DNA from 2 places in the Collinsella sp. TM06-3 genome. Region 1 is predicted to be linked to the other one. Evidence: riboswitches for the same ligand, from Rfam matches in the RefSeq annotation. Region 1 holds a riboswitch; the other holds the start of a gene.
What was found. Region 1 has a riboswitch for thiamine pyrophosphate ahead of thiC (phosphomethylpyrimidine synthase ThiC). Riboswitches for the same ligand answer to the same signal wherever they lie in the genome.

Region 1 (7,179 bases):
CGATCCATGCTCACTCCCTTGTCCGGTCGGATTCAAATGGGTCTTTAAGTCTGCATTATAAAGATGCCCGGGCCGGCTGTATTCCGAACCCGGGCGGGCGATGCAATCTTTACGCAAATGTAAGCAAATGTTCACATGTCAACAATTGACGAACACCATGTTACCGATTGCGGCTCCGGTGACGCGTTAATCCTCCATGCCGAGGTCGATCGTTGTGCCTTCGAACACCTTGTTAACGGTACGGACGGCGCACATCTTGCCACACATGGTGCAAGTGCCCTCGGTGGCGGCGGGAGACTCCTCGTAGCGCTTCTTGCCCGTAACTGGGTCGAGCGCGCACTTCCACATGGCGTCCCAGTCGAGCTTGCGGCGTGCCTGGCCCATCTTGTCGTCCATGTCGCGGGCGTGCGGCACCTTCTTGGCGATATCGGCGGCGTGTGCGGCGATCTTGGTAGCCATGAGGCCATCGAGCACGTCCTGGGCGTTGGGCAGGCACAAGTGTTCGGCCGGCGTCACGTAGCACAGGAAGTCGGCACCGGAGCTGGCGGAGATAGCGCCGCCGATGGCAGCGGTGATGTGGTCGTAGCCCACGCCGATATCGGTCACCAGCGGCCCCAGCACATAGAACGGGGCGTTGTGGCACAGGCGCTTCTGTAGCTTCATGTTGGCGGCGATCTCGTCGAGCGCCATGTGACCCGGGCCCTCGACCATGACCTGGACGCCGGCAGCCCAAGCGCGCTTGCACAGCTTGCCCAGCTCGATCATCTCGGCAGTCTCTGTGGCGTCGTTGGAGTCGTAGAGGCAGCCCGGGCGGCAGGAGTCGCCGAGCGAAATCGTCACGTCGTACTCGTGGCAGATCTCGAGCAGCTCGTCAAAGTACTCGTAGAAGGGGTTTTCGTTGCCGGTGACCTCCATCCAGCCAAACAGCAGCGAGCCGCCGCGGCTCACGATGTTCATGAGGCGGCCGGTCTCCTTAAAGGTCTTGGTGACCGACTTGTTGATGCCGCAGTGGATGGTCATAAAGTCCACGCCGTCCTCGGCGTGCGCGCGCACGACCTCGAACAGGTCATCCTTGGTAAGCTTGACCAGCGGCTTTTCCATGTAGCCGATGGCGTCGTACATGGGGACGGTGCCCACCATGAGCGGCGTCTCGTCGATGAGCTGCTGGCGGAACTGGCGCGTCTTGCCCGAGTTGGAGAGGTCCATGATGGCGTCGGCGCCAAAGTCCTCGGCGATCTTGACCTTCTTCCATTCCTCGGCGGCATCGGCCTTGTCGCCCGAGATGCCCAAGTTCACGTTGACCTTGGTGGACAGGCCCTCACCGACGCCAAAGGCGCGCATGCCTTTTTTGATGTGCGCGATGTTGGCGGGAATGGCGATGCGGCCGTCGGCCACGCGCTCGCGGATGTACTCGGGGTCGCGATGCTCGCGCTCGGCGACTTCCTTCATCTGCGGTGTGATTTGCCCGGCGCGGGCGAAGTCGATTTGCGTGACGAGCTTGGGCTCGGTCTGTGTGCTCATTGGCACGGCTCCCTTCGTTGGCATTACCCATATCAGGTTTGCGGGTCAGGGCGGGCGCGCCCAATCTCAGCCTGCCGTCTTGTCCTGCAAGCTCCCCGTTATGTCATGGGCTCAAGTATAGCCTGAATGGGTACGATTGGGCCAACGAGCGTGCCTGTGGGGAGGCGAACATGGAAGACAAGCATCTATATCGAGAGACGCAATGGGACGTATCGGCCGAGGAAAGCCGTGCGCACCATGGCCTTGTCGCGATTGGTTTTGCGGTGCTTGCCGTGTTGGTGATTGCCTTTTGAATTTGGACGTTCGGCGGTCATGGCGGCGCCACCTGGGGGTTTGAAGCCGACGAGGGCCTGCCGATTATGACCATGAAAGTTTCTGGTGGCAACACGGTTGCCGCACCGGGTGACTATTGGTATCCGCGCGACGAGTTTGTGCAGCTGCAGCTGAGCGGCGGGTCTATTCCGGGCGAAGAAATCGAACGCGTGACGTTTGATGCGACGCTCAAAACGCTGACGGTGGAGCTCAAAGATCAGGGAGACGTGCCCACGACCATGGACATTGCGCTGACGGAATGGCGCTTGGAGCCCCCGGCGGGCGCTGCGGTATCCGAGGTGGAGCACGTTAAGATTACCTACCAAGATGGCTCGACGAGCGAGATTGCAAAGGCCGATGGCTTGGCGGAGTAACGGGGTGTTTGGAAACGGCGGGCCTATTGTGCCTGCGCGTTCATGAAAACCAGGGTGTTTTTGTCTGAAAGCTCGGGGATGTGCCGATAGCCGATGTTGAATGCGGTAAGTTCGCTTGCATCCTCGAGCTTGTTTTCTGCCATCCACCGCACCATGGAGCCGCGCGCCTTTTTGCTGGCGGTCGACCGTTGGATGGGCTTCCCGTTGCGGATACCCTCGCCAAAGAGGCATGTGACGGCCGTGGCGTCGCCCGCGAGGTGGGGCAGAACGGTTTTGGCATACTCTACGCTGGCGAGGTTGACGATCGTAGCGTTGGAGCCCGCCGGAGCGATGGCCCGCGCGAGCTTGTCGTTCCAAAACGCGTAGAGGTCTCGGGCATCGTCAACGGCGAGCTTCGCGCCCATCTCCAGCCGATACGGTTCGACGGCATGAAAGGGACGAACGCACCCGTAGAGGCCGGAGAGGATCCACAGATGGTCTTGCAGCCAGGCGAGCTGCGCGGAATCCATCACCTCGGGTGCCATACTCTGGTATTGAATTCCGTGATAGGACATGACGGCAGGGGAGAGGTGACGGGCGAGTGCGGGATTGTCGAGATCGCCGCTTTTCAGGATGGGCCCGAACTCATGCAGGGTGTTGAGGCAAGGTCCCAGCAGTTTGTCACTCACGTTCCATAGCGCTTGCAGGCCGCCGCTGCCTTCATTTCGTTCGATATCTAGCAGTGCGCGGTGGAGGCGAGCCGTCTCGTGCGCAAAAGGTGGAATGCCCAGGACTTCAAAAGCATCTTGTGCCGCGCGCATCTGCTTGGCGGGCGAAATGATGACCTGCAGCATGGACTCTCCTCTGCCAAAAAGGAAGTTGCGGTGGAATACGGTCTGTTTGGGCTATTGAAAGACCAAATCAATCCGTATTCCACCGCAAGTTATGGGTGGGGTGGATTAGGCGCGCTCGATGAAGGCCTTGTAGCCGCGGTAGGCCTCGTAGATATCGGCCTTGTTGGCGACCTCCCACAGGGCGTGCATGGACAGGACGGCAACGCCGGAGTCGATGACGTTCATGCCGTACTTGGCCATGATGTAGGCGATGGTGCCGCCGCCGCCCGCGTTGACGCGACCGAGCTCGCAGGTCTGGAAGTTCACGCCGGCCTCGTCCATGATGTCGCGGACGAGGGCCACATACTCGGCGTCGGCGTCGTTAGAGCCGCCCTTGCCGCGGCTGCCCGTGTACTTGTTAAAGCACAGGCCGCGACCCATAAAGGCGGCGTTCTTGGTCTCGAACTTGCCGGCGTAGCCCGGGTCAAAGCCGGCGGACACGTCAGAGGAGAGCATGCGGCTGCGGGCGAGTGCGCGGCGCAGGGCCAGCGGGCGGCTCTCGCCGGCGAGCGTCATGATCTCGGCGACGGTGTTCTCGAAGAAACGACTCGTCATGCCGGTGGCGCCCACGGAGCCGATCTCCTCCTTGTCGACGATGAGCGTGATGCTCGTGCGCTCGACGTCTGCCACGTTGATCTGAGCGAGCATGGAGGGGTAGGCGCAGACGCGGTCGTCGTGGCCATAGCCCAAGATCATGGAGCGGTCGAGACCCATGTCGCGGGCGGGGCCGGCGGGCACGACCTCGATCTCGGCAGAGAGGAAGTCCTCCTCCTCGACGTCGTACTGTTCCTTGAGGATGTCCAGGAACATCTGTTTGACGGGCTCCTTGGGGGCGTCCTTGTCGTCCTCGTCAAACTTGACGGGGCGGCCGCCCACGATCACGTCGAGGATCTCGGCGTCGACGGCGTCCTTGGCGGGCTTGGACATCTGCTCGCTCGAGAGGTGGATCAGCAGGTCGGAGATGGTAAAGACCGGGTCGTCCGCCTTGTCGCCGATGTTGATGTCGACGGTGGTGCCGTCCTTTTTGCAGATGACGCCCACAAGCGCGAGCGGGGAGGCTACCCAGTGGTAGCTCTTGACGCCGCCGTAGTAGTGCGTGTCGAGGTAGGCCATGTCGCCGGCCTCGAAGGCGGGATTCTGCTTGAGGTCCAGGCGCGGCGAGTCCACGTGGGCACCCAGGATGTTAAAGCCCTGCTCGAGCGGGGCGGTACCCAGGTTGACGAGCATGAGGTCTTTGCCGTGGTTGGCGGCGTACACCTTGTCGCCGGCCTTGAGCGCGCGGCCCTCGGCGATCACGGTCTCCAGGTTGACGTAGCCCGCCTCCTCGGCCATCTTGATACCGGTCTTGACGCACAGACGCTCGGTCTTATTCTCGCTCAAAAACTGCTTATAGCCGCGGCAAAGCTCCTCGAGCTCCTCGACTTGCTGTGGCGTGTACTTTTTCCATGCGCAGGGACGCTCCATGACGCAGGCTCCTTTCGGATCGATCGTGCTGGTTAATGTACCGTGAGCCATCGTATCACGCGCGGGCGCGCGGTGGCGGAGGAGCTTGATGTGCGGTGGCCGCGAGGCGGGGAGCGTGTAAACTGGTGGGAGCAAATCGTGCCCAGCCCAAAGCGAGGTATTCAATATGTCTGACAAGCGCCGCACCTTTGCCGTTATCGACGGCAACTCGCTCATGCACCGCGCCTTCCACGCGGTGCCGCCCACCATGAACGCGCCGGACGGTCGCCCCACCAACGCGATCTTTGGCTTTCTGAACATGTTTCTTAAGATGATCGACGCCTTTAACCCCGACGGTGTGGTCGTGGCGTTTGATAAGGGCAAGCCGCGCGTGCGCATGGAGATGCTGCCGCAGTATAAGGCGCAGCGCCCGCCCATGGACCCCGACCTGCACGCGCAGTTCCCCATGATTAAGGAGCTGCTCGCCGCACTCAACGTGCCGATTTTGCAGTCCGAGGGCTGGGAGGGCGACGATATCCTGGGCACCATGGCGCGCCTGGGTGAGGAAGCCGGCTGCGACATGCTGCTGGTGACCGGCGACCGCGACATGTATCAGCTCGTGACCGAGCACGTCAACGTGGTCTCGACCCGCAAGGGCCTGTCCGACGTGGCGATCATGACGCCCGAGAGCGTGGACGACCTGTATCACGGCATTACGCCGGCGCTCGTGCCCGATTTTTACGGCCTGAAGGGCGATACGTCGGACAACATTCCCGGCGTGCCGGGCATCGGCCCCAAAAAGGCGAGCGCGCTCATCGCACAGTACGGCAGCCTGGACGAGGTCATCGCGCATGCCGACGAGGTCAAGGGCAAGATGGGCGAGAACTTGCGTGCTCATATCGACGATGCGCTGCTGAGCCGCAAGGTCGCAACCATTCGCACCGATGCGCCTGTCGAGCTCGACTTTGACGCGACGTCTTTCCCGGCGTTTTCTGCCGACGAGGTGTCTGCGGCGCTGGGCACGCTTGGTATCACCGCCATGCAGAACCGTTTCTTGGCGCTGATCGGCGGCGAGGGCGGGGTTGCTGCTAGAACGTTGGAGATGCCCGCGATTGAGCGCACCGCTGCCGGCGATGCCGAGGCGCTTGCTGCCGTGGCGTCCGAGGTTTCGCGCGCGATTGATGCCGGCGAGTGGGTCGCCACCGTGGTGGACGACGACAAGGAAGAGGGCGCGCTCTTTGGACTGACGCGCACGCTTTGGTTGGCGACGTCCAAGGGCCTGTTCGCGCTCGAGGAGGGCGACGGCAGTGCGGCGGCTGAGGTTGAGGGCTTTAACTTCGCCCACGGCGTGATCGCCGGCGTGCTCGCGCGCCTGTTTATGGAGGGCCGCGTGGCGAGCCCGGACATGAAGGCGCTGCTGCACGAGCTTTCGCCCATCGATTCCTCTGAGCCCGAGCTCATGGATCCGCTGGCCGTCGATTCCACGCGCATCTTCGATACTGTGGTCGCCGCCTATCTGTTGGATTCCGACCGCTCCGAGTTTGATGAGGCGTATCTGGCCGATACCTATCTGCAGATGACGCTGCCTGCGGCGCGCGGCGCGGAGGGTGCCGGTGAGGACGCTCCTGCCCCTGCTGCCCGCACTGCGGCCCTGACGCTGGCGCTCGTGGCGCCGCTGCGCGACCGCATGGCCCGCGAGAACGCCGCCAACGTGTTCGATGGCATCGAGATGCCGCTCGTGCCGGTGCTTGCCAAGATGGAGCGCGCGGGCATGCTCGTGGACCCCGACCGCCTGCATAGTCTGTCCGAGGGTCTGGCGACCCAGATTGCCGAGGTCGAGCGGAGCATTCGCGATCTGGCCGGCGACGAGACCTTTAACATCGGCAGTCCCATGCAGCTCTCGCACGTGCTCTTTGACGTGATGGGCCTTCCGACCAAGGGCCTCAAAAAGACCAAGCGCGGCTATTATTCGACCAACGCCAAGGTTCTGAGCGACCTTGCCCGTGACCACGAAATCGTGCGTCTGATCTTGGACTGGCGTGAGAAGTCCAAGATCAAGTCCACCTATCTGGACACGCTGGGCCCGTTGCGTCGTGGTGACGGTCGCGTGCACACCACGTACAACCAGACCATCACGGCGACGGGTCGTCTGTCCTCGAGTGACCCGAACCTTCAGAACATCCCGACGCGCTCGGAGCTGGGCCGTACTGTCAAGACGGCGTTTTCGGCAGGCGAGGGAAGCGTCTTTTTGGCGGTGGACTACTCGCAGATCGAGCTGCGTCTGCTGGCGCATCTCTCGGGTGACGAGCATCTGGTGCGCGCCTTTAACGAGGGCGAGGACTTCCATGCCGAGACGGCCGCGCGCGTGTTTGGCGTGCCGGTGTCCGAGGTGACGCCCGACCTGCGCAGCCGCGCCAAGGCCGTGAACTTTGGCATCGTGTATGGTCAGCAGGCTTACGGCCTATCGCAGTCGCTGCATATCTCGATGGCCGAGGCACGCGACATGATCGACCGCTACTACGAGGCCTACCCGGGCGTGCGTACGTTCCTCGACAACGTGGTGGCGCGTGCCAAGCAGACGGGCTATGCCGAGACCATGTACGGCCGCCGTCGCCATATTCCTGAGCTCAAGGCCAAAAACCCGCAGCTCCGCGGCT
Region 2 (7,179 bases), on a different contig from region 1:
AGTATAAACAAGTGTATGGAATTATGTAGGGGCGCCCATGTTGCGGGCGGCCATTATTCGCCAAACGGTAACGCGACGATGTTCGATGAAAATGCGACTGAGACGATATTTGTTGATGGGTATACTTGTTCCGTTTTAAAACGCAGGAACGGAGATGGTCGCATGGCACAGTCAAATATGACGCGCACGGTGGGGCTGGCGCTCGAGGGAGGCGGCTACCGCGGTATGTATACGGCGGGCGTGCTCGACGTTTGGATGGAGCACGGTTTGACCTGCGACCATATGGTGGGCGTCTCGGCGGGCGCGGCATTTGGCTACAACTTTAAATCGCGCCAGATCGGCCGCGCCATTCGCTATAACAAGGCCTATTGCGCCGACAAACGCTATGCGAGCGTGACCAGCTGGCTGCGAACCGGCGATATGTTCAATGCCGATTTTGCCTATCACGAGGTGCCCATCGAGCGCGATCCCATCGACCTGGAGGCGTATCGCGCCTGCCCCATGCGGTTTACGTGCGTGTGCACCGATATCGAGACGGGCAAGGCCGTCTACCACGACCTGCCCTATGGCGACGAGCGGGATATCGAGTGGATCCGGGCATCGTCGGCGATTCCTGTGGCGACGCGTCCCGTTGCTATTGACGGGCATAAGTATCTGGATGGTGGCGTGGCTGATTCTATTCCCAGCGCATGGCTGTTTGCGCAGGGGTATGACCGCAATATCGTGGTACTCACGCAGCCGGCGGGCTTTGTGAAGCAGCCCAACAGCGTGATGCCCATGCTGCGGCGCGTGTTCCGTCACTATCCGGAGTTTGTTGCAGCGCTTGAGCATCGGCATGAGGTCTACAATGCCACGCTCGATGACCTGGCACGTCGAGAGGCTGCCGGGGAAATCTTTGTGGTGCGGCCGAGCGAATCGGTGAAGGTGCCGTCGCTGTGCCGCGAACCGGATGAGCTCGAGCGCATCTACCAGGTCGGCCGCCACGATGCAGAGGCGACTTTGCCGGCGTTGGAAGCGTATCTGGCGGGGTAAGGGTCGCATACGGAAAGCGCATCCCGGAATGGAGGCCCAAACTGGGATGCGCTTTCCATTGCTGAAGATATGAGGCTGCGAATCAGCTGTTCGGCCTATGCCTATGCCTGCTGCCAGGTGTCGACAAGCTCCTTGGCCGCGGCGTAGGGATCGTCGGCGCTGCAGACGGCGCTCACCACAAAGAAGCCGTCGACGCCGGTTGCCTTAAGCTGCGGCAAGTCGGCCGTCTTAACGCCGCCGCCCACCACGATGGGCACGGGGCTTGCCGCGTGGAGTGCGGCCAGGTCCTCAAAGCTCTTGGTGATGATGGAGCCATCGGCTGCGCGTCCGCAGTCGCGCTTGGTCTCGGTCTCGTGGAGCGGGCCGATGCCCAGGTAGTCGACCAGACTCATGTCGGCGGTCTTGACGTACTCGAGCATTTCCTCGCAACGGGCCGAAAGGCCCACGATGGCGTCGGGGCCCAGCAGCTTGCGACAGACCTCGACGGGAATATCGCTCTGGCCCACGTGCACGCCGTCGACCGCAATGCCCTGCTCGCGTGCGGCGAGTACGCAGTCAAGGCGGTCATCGATCAGCAAGGCGACCTGACCGGTCTTGCCGGCCTGTGCGATTGCCTGCGCGGCATCGCCGGTCAGCGCAATGATCTCGCGGGCGCTTGCCACCTTGGAGCGCACCTGAATGCAGGTAAAGCCGGCGTCGAGCGCCTGGGCCACCACATCGCCCACGGGGCGTCCGAGGGTGTTTTCGGGGCCGAGCACCAGATAGGCCGAGATATCAAGGTTGTCGCGGATGCTCATCGTGCTTCCTCCTGCTTTTTGATCTGCGCTTCCATGCGCTCGAGTTTGCCGGTCATGGTGTCGGTAAATCCAGGTCGAATATCGGCTTTGAGCACGACTTCGGTTCGGATGCCCTTGTTCGCTAACACAAAGGTCGCGTCGCGCACGACCTGCATGACCTCGTCCCAGTCGCCCTCGATCTCGGTGAACATCGAGGTGGTGCGGTTGGGAAGGCCGCTCTCGCGAATGACGCGCACGACCTCGGCGACCTCGGCGGACAGTTCATCGCCGGTGCCGCACGGGGCGATGGCCACAGCGACGAGCGTGTTCATGCCGGCATTGGTTGCGGGCTCGGACATGGCTTATGCCTCCTCGAGCTCGAGTTGGTTATCGGCGATGTCTTGGGCGGTTGCGCGGTAGAGCTCGTCGATAAAGGCGACCTTAAAGCTTGCCGGGGCATCGGCGACGGCGGCGGCACGCGTGCCGGCGACGTTGTAGACGGCGGTACCGCAGACGGCTGCCGTAAACGGATCGGCAGCGCAGGCGTACACGGCCAGCACGCCGCCCTGCGAGCAACCGCAGCCGGTAATCTTGGACATGAGCGGGCTGCCGCCGTGGGATTTGGCCACGGTCGTGCCGTCGGTAATCAGGTCGACTTCGCCCGAGACCACAACGGCGCCGCCGGTGTAGCGAGCGAGCGCCACGGCGGCATCGCGGGCGGCGTCGACCGTGTCGGTGGTATCGACACCACGTACGCGGCTCAGATCGGCCGACTCGCCCTCAAGACCCCACAGGCCGGAGAGTGCGATGATCTCGGAGGCGTTGCCGCGTACGATGGCGGGCTTGTACTGCTTGAGCTCGTTTACCAGCTGGGTGCGCAGGCTACCGATGCCCAGACCCACCGGATCGAGCACCCAGGGCTTGCCGGCGTCGTGTGCCGCCTTGGCCGCGCGGGGAATCGTCTGCTCGTAGATGGGGAAGAGCGTGCCCATGTTGAGATAGATGGCGGCGCCGCCGGCAACGAGCGCCTCGCCCTCGTCGGGCAGATAGACCATGGCGGCCGAACCGCCCACGGCGAGCTGCGCGTTGGCGACAAAGTCGATCGTCACCGTGTTGGTGATGGAGCCGGCCATCGGATTGGTGGCTCGAATCTCCTCTACGGCCTTGACCATATGTTGCTTAAGCTGTTCCGAATCAATCACTGCACATGCCTCCTTGGCATAGAAAAGGGGCGCTGTGCATAGACAGCGCCCCTGTAAAGGCGGCATGCTCCCTACGCCAGCATTAACTGACAGGTTCAAAGGATTGGGCCCTATGCCCTCTCAGCCTTGTGGTTTGCACCGCCGGCACTCCCGCATCGAATCTGTTGTTCCCTATACTAGCGCACCTGCCAATATGGGACAGGTTTATTTTGGCAGGTGGCAACAGGGGCGCTGCATTTTCCCAGATAAAACCTGCCAAGATAAACCTGTCCCTTATTGGCAGGTCGTTACAATAGACGGGATAAAGAATGACCGAGGGGACCTTATGATCAAACTTGTTCTGACCGATATGGACGATACGCTGATTCCTGCTGGACACGATGGCGCCAGCGACTGCGCCATCGAGGGCATTCATGCCATGCAGGCGGCGGGCCTGCATTTTGGCCCGGTTTCGGGTCGCCAGCCGTCCGCGATGAGCTGGATGTTCCGCAATCGCTCCGAGTGCTTCTCGACCGGTGCGTTTTGCAACGGCCAGGTGATGTTTGTCGATGGCGAGGCGGTTGCCTCGCGCGCAACTGATAACGATGCCCTTATACGCCTGGCCGACTACCTGGAGCAAGAGACCGACGATACCTATTTGAAGGTCTACCGTCTGGGTGATGACTTTTGGGACAACGACGCCTATTGCGTGACAAGCGATCCCGAGCGTGTGCGTCGCGCCATGGAGTCAGGCGGCAACGCGTGGCTCAAGGGCGAAGAGGCTCCCTGTCGCCCTGTCGTTGACGATGCCCCGGTATACAAGGCGAATATCTGGAGTGCCCGTTCGCGCGAGGAGCTCGCCGAGCTGCGCGAGCGTGTTGCCGCCGAGGTGCCGGAGCTCTCGCTCGTGTTTCCCAACAACCGCGTGCGCCTGTTCGACGTTCTTCCGACCGGCTGGGACAAGGGCTGTGCTGCGCTGGAGCTGGCGCGCGCTTTGGGCCTGACGCCCGACGAGGTGGCCGTATTCGGCGATTCCGATAACGATTTGCCCATGATCGATGCCGTTCCCAATTCCGTTGCAGTCGCCAATGCCAACGAGGCCGTCACGGCTGCCGCGCGCTGGCATATCGGCGCTGCGGCAGATGATGCGGTTGCCGGGGCTCTGCATCAGATTGCCGCCTGCGCCGCGACGGGGGAGATGCCGTCGTTTATGCGTCAGATGGACGCGACGGGTTTCGACGTCACGAACGTCTAGGGAGAAAGCCATGAAGCTCCAGCAGCTCAGATATGTCGTCAAAGTTGCCGAATGCGGCAGCATCACCGAGGCCTCGCGCCGGCTCTTTGTGTCGCAGCCTTCGATTACCGCGTCAATTCGCGATCTCGAAAACGAGATGGGTGTACACATCTTTGAGCGCACCAACAAGGGCGTCATTGTGTCCGAGGAAGGCGAGACCTTCTTGGGCTACGCGCGCCAGGTGCTCGACCAGGCCGACCTGCTCGAGGGCAAGTACAAAGGCACGTCCGAGCAGGTGCCGCACTTTAGTGTGAGCTGCCAGCATTATTCCTTTGCCGTTAATGCATTTGTCGATGTGATCCGCGAGTTCGATGCCGCGCGCTACGACTTTACCCTGCGCGAGGAGCAGACCCACGAGATTATCGAGGACGTCGCGCATATGAAAAGCGAGCTCGGCATCCTGTATCTGTCGGAGCACAATCGCGAGGTCATCGAGCGCATGCTGGCGGCCAACGAGCTCGTATTCGAAGGACTCTTCTGCGCTACGCCGCATGTCTTTGTGTGCTCCGACCATCCGCTGGCGGGTCGCTCGAGTGTGACGCTCGAGGACTTGGAAGACTACCCGTTCCTGTCCTATGAGCAGGGCAGCTACAACTCGTTTTACTATTCCGAGGAGCTGACCTCGACCTTTGAGCGCCGCAAGAATATCCGCGTGCGCGACCGTGCGACGCTGTTCAACCTAGCTATGGGCCTTAACGGTTACACGGTGTGTTCGGGCGTGATCAGCCATGAACTTAACGGCCCCGGCATTATCTCCATTCCGCTCGATGTAGACGAGTACATGGAGATCGGCATCATCACGCGCAAGAACACGACGCTTACGCGCTACGGGCAGGCCTATATCGAAGCGATTCGTCAGCACATCTAGACTGCTGCGTTCTGCACGGGTCAAATCTCTTTATGGCAGTCCCAACTAATATAGGAAGCATCTATATCAAACTGTTATAAACGCATATTTTACGATGTCCATATGAGCGCTCATACTCTGTCCCAGTAAAGCAACCAATGCAAAGGGAGATATCTATGAGCACTTTGATTCAACCGAACGCGCCGTTTCGTGCCGATATCGTCGGCAGTTTTCTTCGTCCGCAGGCTGTAAAGGACGCCCGTGCCGTCTATGTCGCGGGTAAACTCGACGCTTCCGGCCTTAAGGCCGTCGAGGACGAGGCCATCCGCGACTTAGTGGCCAAGCAGAAGGCTGCCGGCCTGCAGGTGATTACCGATGGCGAGTTCCGCCGCAGCTACTGGCACCTCGATTTTATGTGGGGCCTCAACGGCATTGAGCGCCGCGCCTCGCGCACGGGCTACATGTTCCACGATGAGGAGACTACCGCCGACACCGCCGTGGTAACCGGTCCCATTAGCGGTGAGAATCATCCGTTCGTCGAGCACTTCAAATTTATCAAGTCGCTCGAGGGAGAGGGCCAGGTCGCGCGCCAGACCATTCCGGCGCCGATCCAGACGTTCTCCGAAGTCACACTCGACCGCTGCGATGGCCAGCAGGAGAGTCTGCACGCCGTCTACAAGACCGACGAAGAACTCGTCGATGCCATTGCCGCAGCATACCGCACCGTGATTGCTGACCTGTATGCCGCGGGCTGCCGCAACATCCAGTTTGATGACTGCACCTGGGGCATCTACTGCGATACCGACTTTGTGTCCAAGACTGGCATGAGCCCGGTTGACCTGCAAAGGGTGAGCGAGCTGGGCGTGGCGCTCAACAACGCCGCCATCGAGGACAAGCCCGACGACCTCGTCATTAACACGCACGTGTGCCGCGGCAACTACCACTCTACCTATGCTTTCGAGGGCGGCTATGACCCCATCGCGCCGTACCTGTTTGCACATGAGGATGTCGACGCATTCTACCTGGAGTTCGATACGCCGCGCGCCGGCGGTTTTGAGCCGCTCAGCTACGTTGCCCCGGGCAAGAAGGTCGTGCTGGGCTTGGTGACCACCAAGGCCGCAGAGCTCGAGAACGAGGATGTTATCGTCGAGCGCATCCGCGAAGCCGCAAAGTACGTGCCGCTCGAGAACCTGTATCTGTCTCCCCAGTGCGGCTTTGCCAGCTGCGAGATTGGCAACAAGCTGACCGAGGACGAGCAGTGGGCAAAGATCGCCCTGGTCAAACGCATCGCCGAGCGCGTTTGGAAATAGCGGTAACGTTTGCAGGTGACGGCGCGTGCGAGACATGGTGCATCGCGTACAATGGTTCGGATCGTATCGTTCGGGCAGGTTATCCGATATGCCCGATCGCCCTTCCATTCGAAAGGACATCCATGTCCCAGTCTTCGACGCCCGCCGTCACCGATGCCATCTACGACGCATCGTCGCTCGGCCGCCCGCGCATGTTTTTGCTCGGCCTACAGCACCTGTTTGCCATGTTTGGTGCCACGGTGCTGGTGCCCGTGCTCACCGGTCTCTCGGTTTCGGCAACGCTTTTGTTTGCCGGCTTGGGCACGCTGCTGTTCCACTTCCTGTCGCGCGGTAAGGTGCCGGCATTTTTGGGCTCATCGTTTGCCTTTATTGCCGGTTATGCCGCCATCGCGCCCAACTGCGAGGCCGAGCTTTTGCCCTACGCCTGCCTGGGCGTTGCCTGCGCCGGTCTACTCTATCCGGTACTTGCGGCACTCTTCCGCGCGTTTGGCGCCAAGCGCGTCATGCGCTTCTTCCCGCCGGTGGTGACCGGTCCCATCGTCATTTCCATCGGCTTGATTCTGGCGAGCTCCGCTATTGCCAACTGCCAGACCAACTGGCTTGTGGCTGTTATTGCCGTTGCCGTTATCGTGATCTGCAACATTTGGGGTCGCGGCATGGTTAAGATCGTGCCGATCCTGCTGGGCGTCGTGGTGAGCTATGCCGTTGCCGCCGCGTTGGGTGAGGTCGATTTTTCGGG

Region 2: it holds a riboswitch for thiamine pyrophosphate, as region 1 does, so the genes downstream of both, thiM (hydroxyethylthiazole kinase) here and thiC (phosphomethylpyrimidine synthase ThiC) in region 1, are expected to answer to the same signal.

What each region holds. Positions count from the first base shown of each region.
Region 1 covers NZ_QSPG01000007.1:10,748-17,926, reverse strand. Annotated here, with positions in the region: gene thiD (bifunctional hydroxymethylpyrimidine kinase/phosphomethylpyrimidine kinase) at 1-8, opposite strand, end outside; gene thiC (phosphomethylpyrimidine synthase ThiC) at 187-1,521, opposite strand; TPP riboswitch at 1,513-1,629, opposite strand; gene DXD56_RS10245 (hypothetical protein) at 1,692-1,814, shown strand; gene DXD56_RS04360 (hypothetical protein) at 1,881-2,207, shown strand; gene DXD56_RS04355 (YaaA family protein) at 2,231-3,040, opposite strand; gene DXD56_RS04350 (aminopeptidase) at 3,146-4,543, opposite strand; gene polA (DNA polymerase I) at 4,710-7,179, shown strand, end outside.
Region 2 covers NZ_QSPG01000012.1:40,859-48,037, forward strand. Annotated here, with positions in the region: gene DXD56_RS06335 (patatin family protein) at 163-1,032, shown strand; gene DXD56_RS06340 (thiamine phosphate synthase) at 1,134-1,829, opposite strand; gene DXD56_RS06345 (thiamine-binding protein) at 1,826-2,167, opposite strand; gene thiM (hydroxyethylthiazole kinase) at 2,171-3,010, opposite strand; TPP riboswitch at 3,062-3,172, opposite strand; gene DXD56_RS06355 (HAD-IIB family hydrolase) at 3,336-4,244, shown strand; gene DXD56_RS06360 (LysR family transcriptional regulator) at 4,255-5,151, shown strand; gene DXD56_RS06365 (5-methyltetrahydropteroyltriglutamate--homocysteine S-methyltransferase) at 5,307-6,440, shown strand; gene DXD56_RS06370 (uracil-xanthine permease family protein) at 6,563-7,179, shown strand, end outside.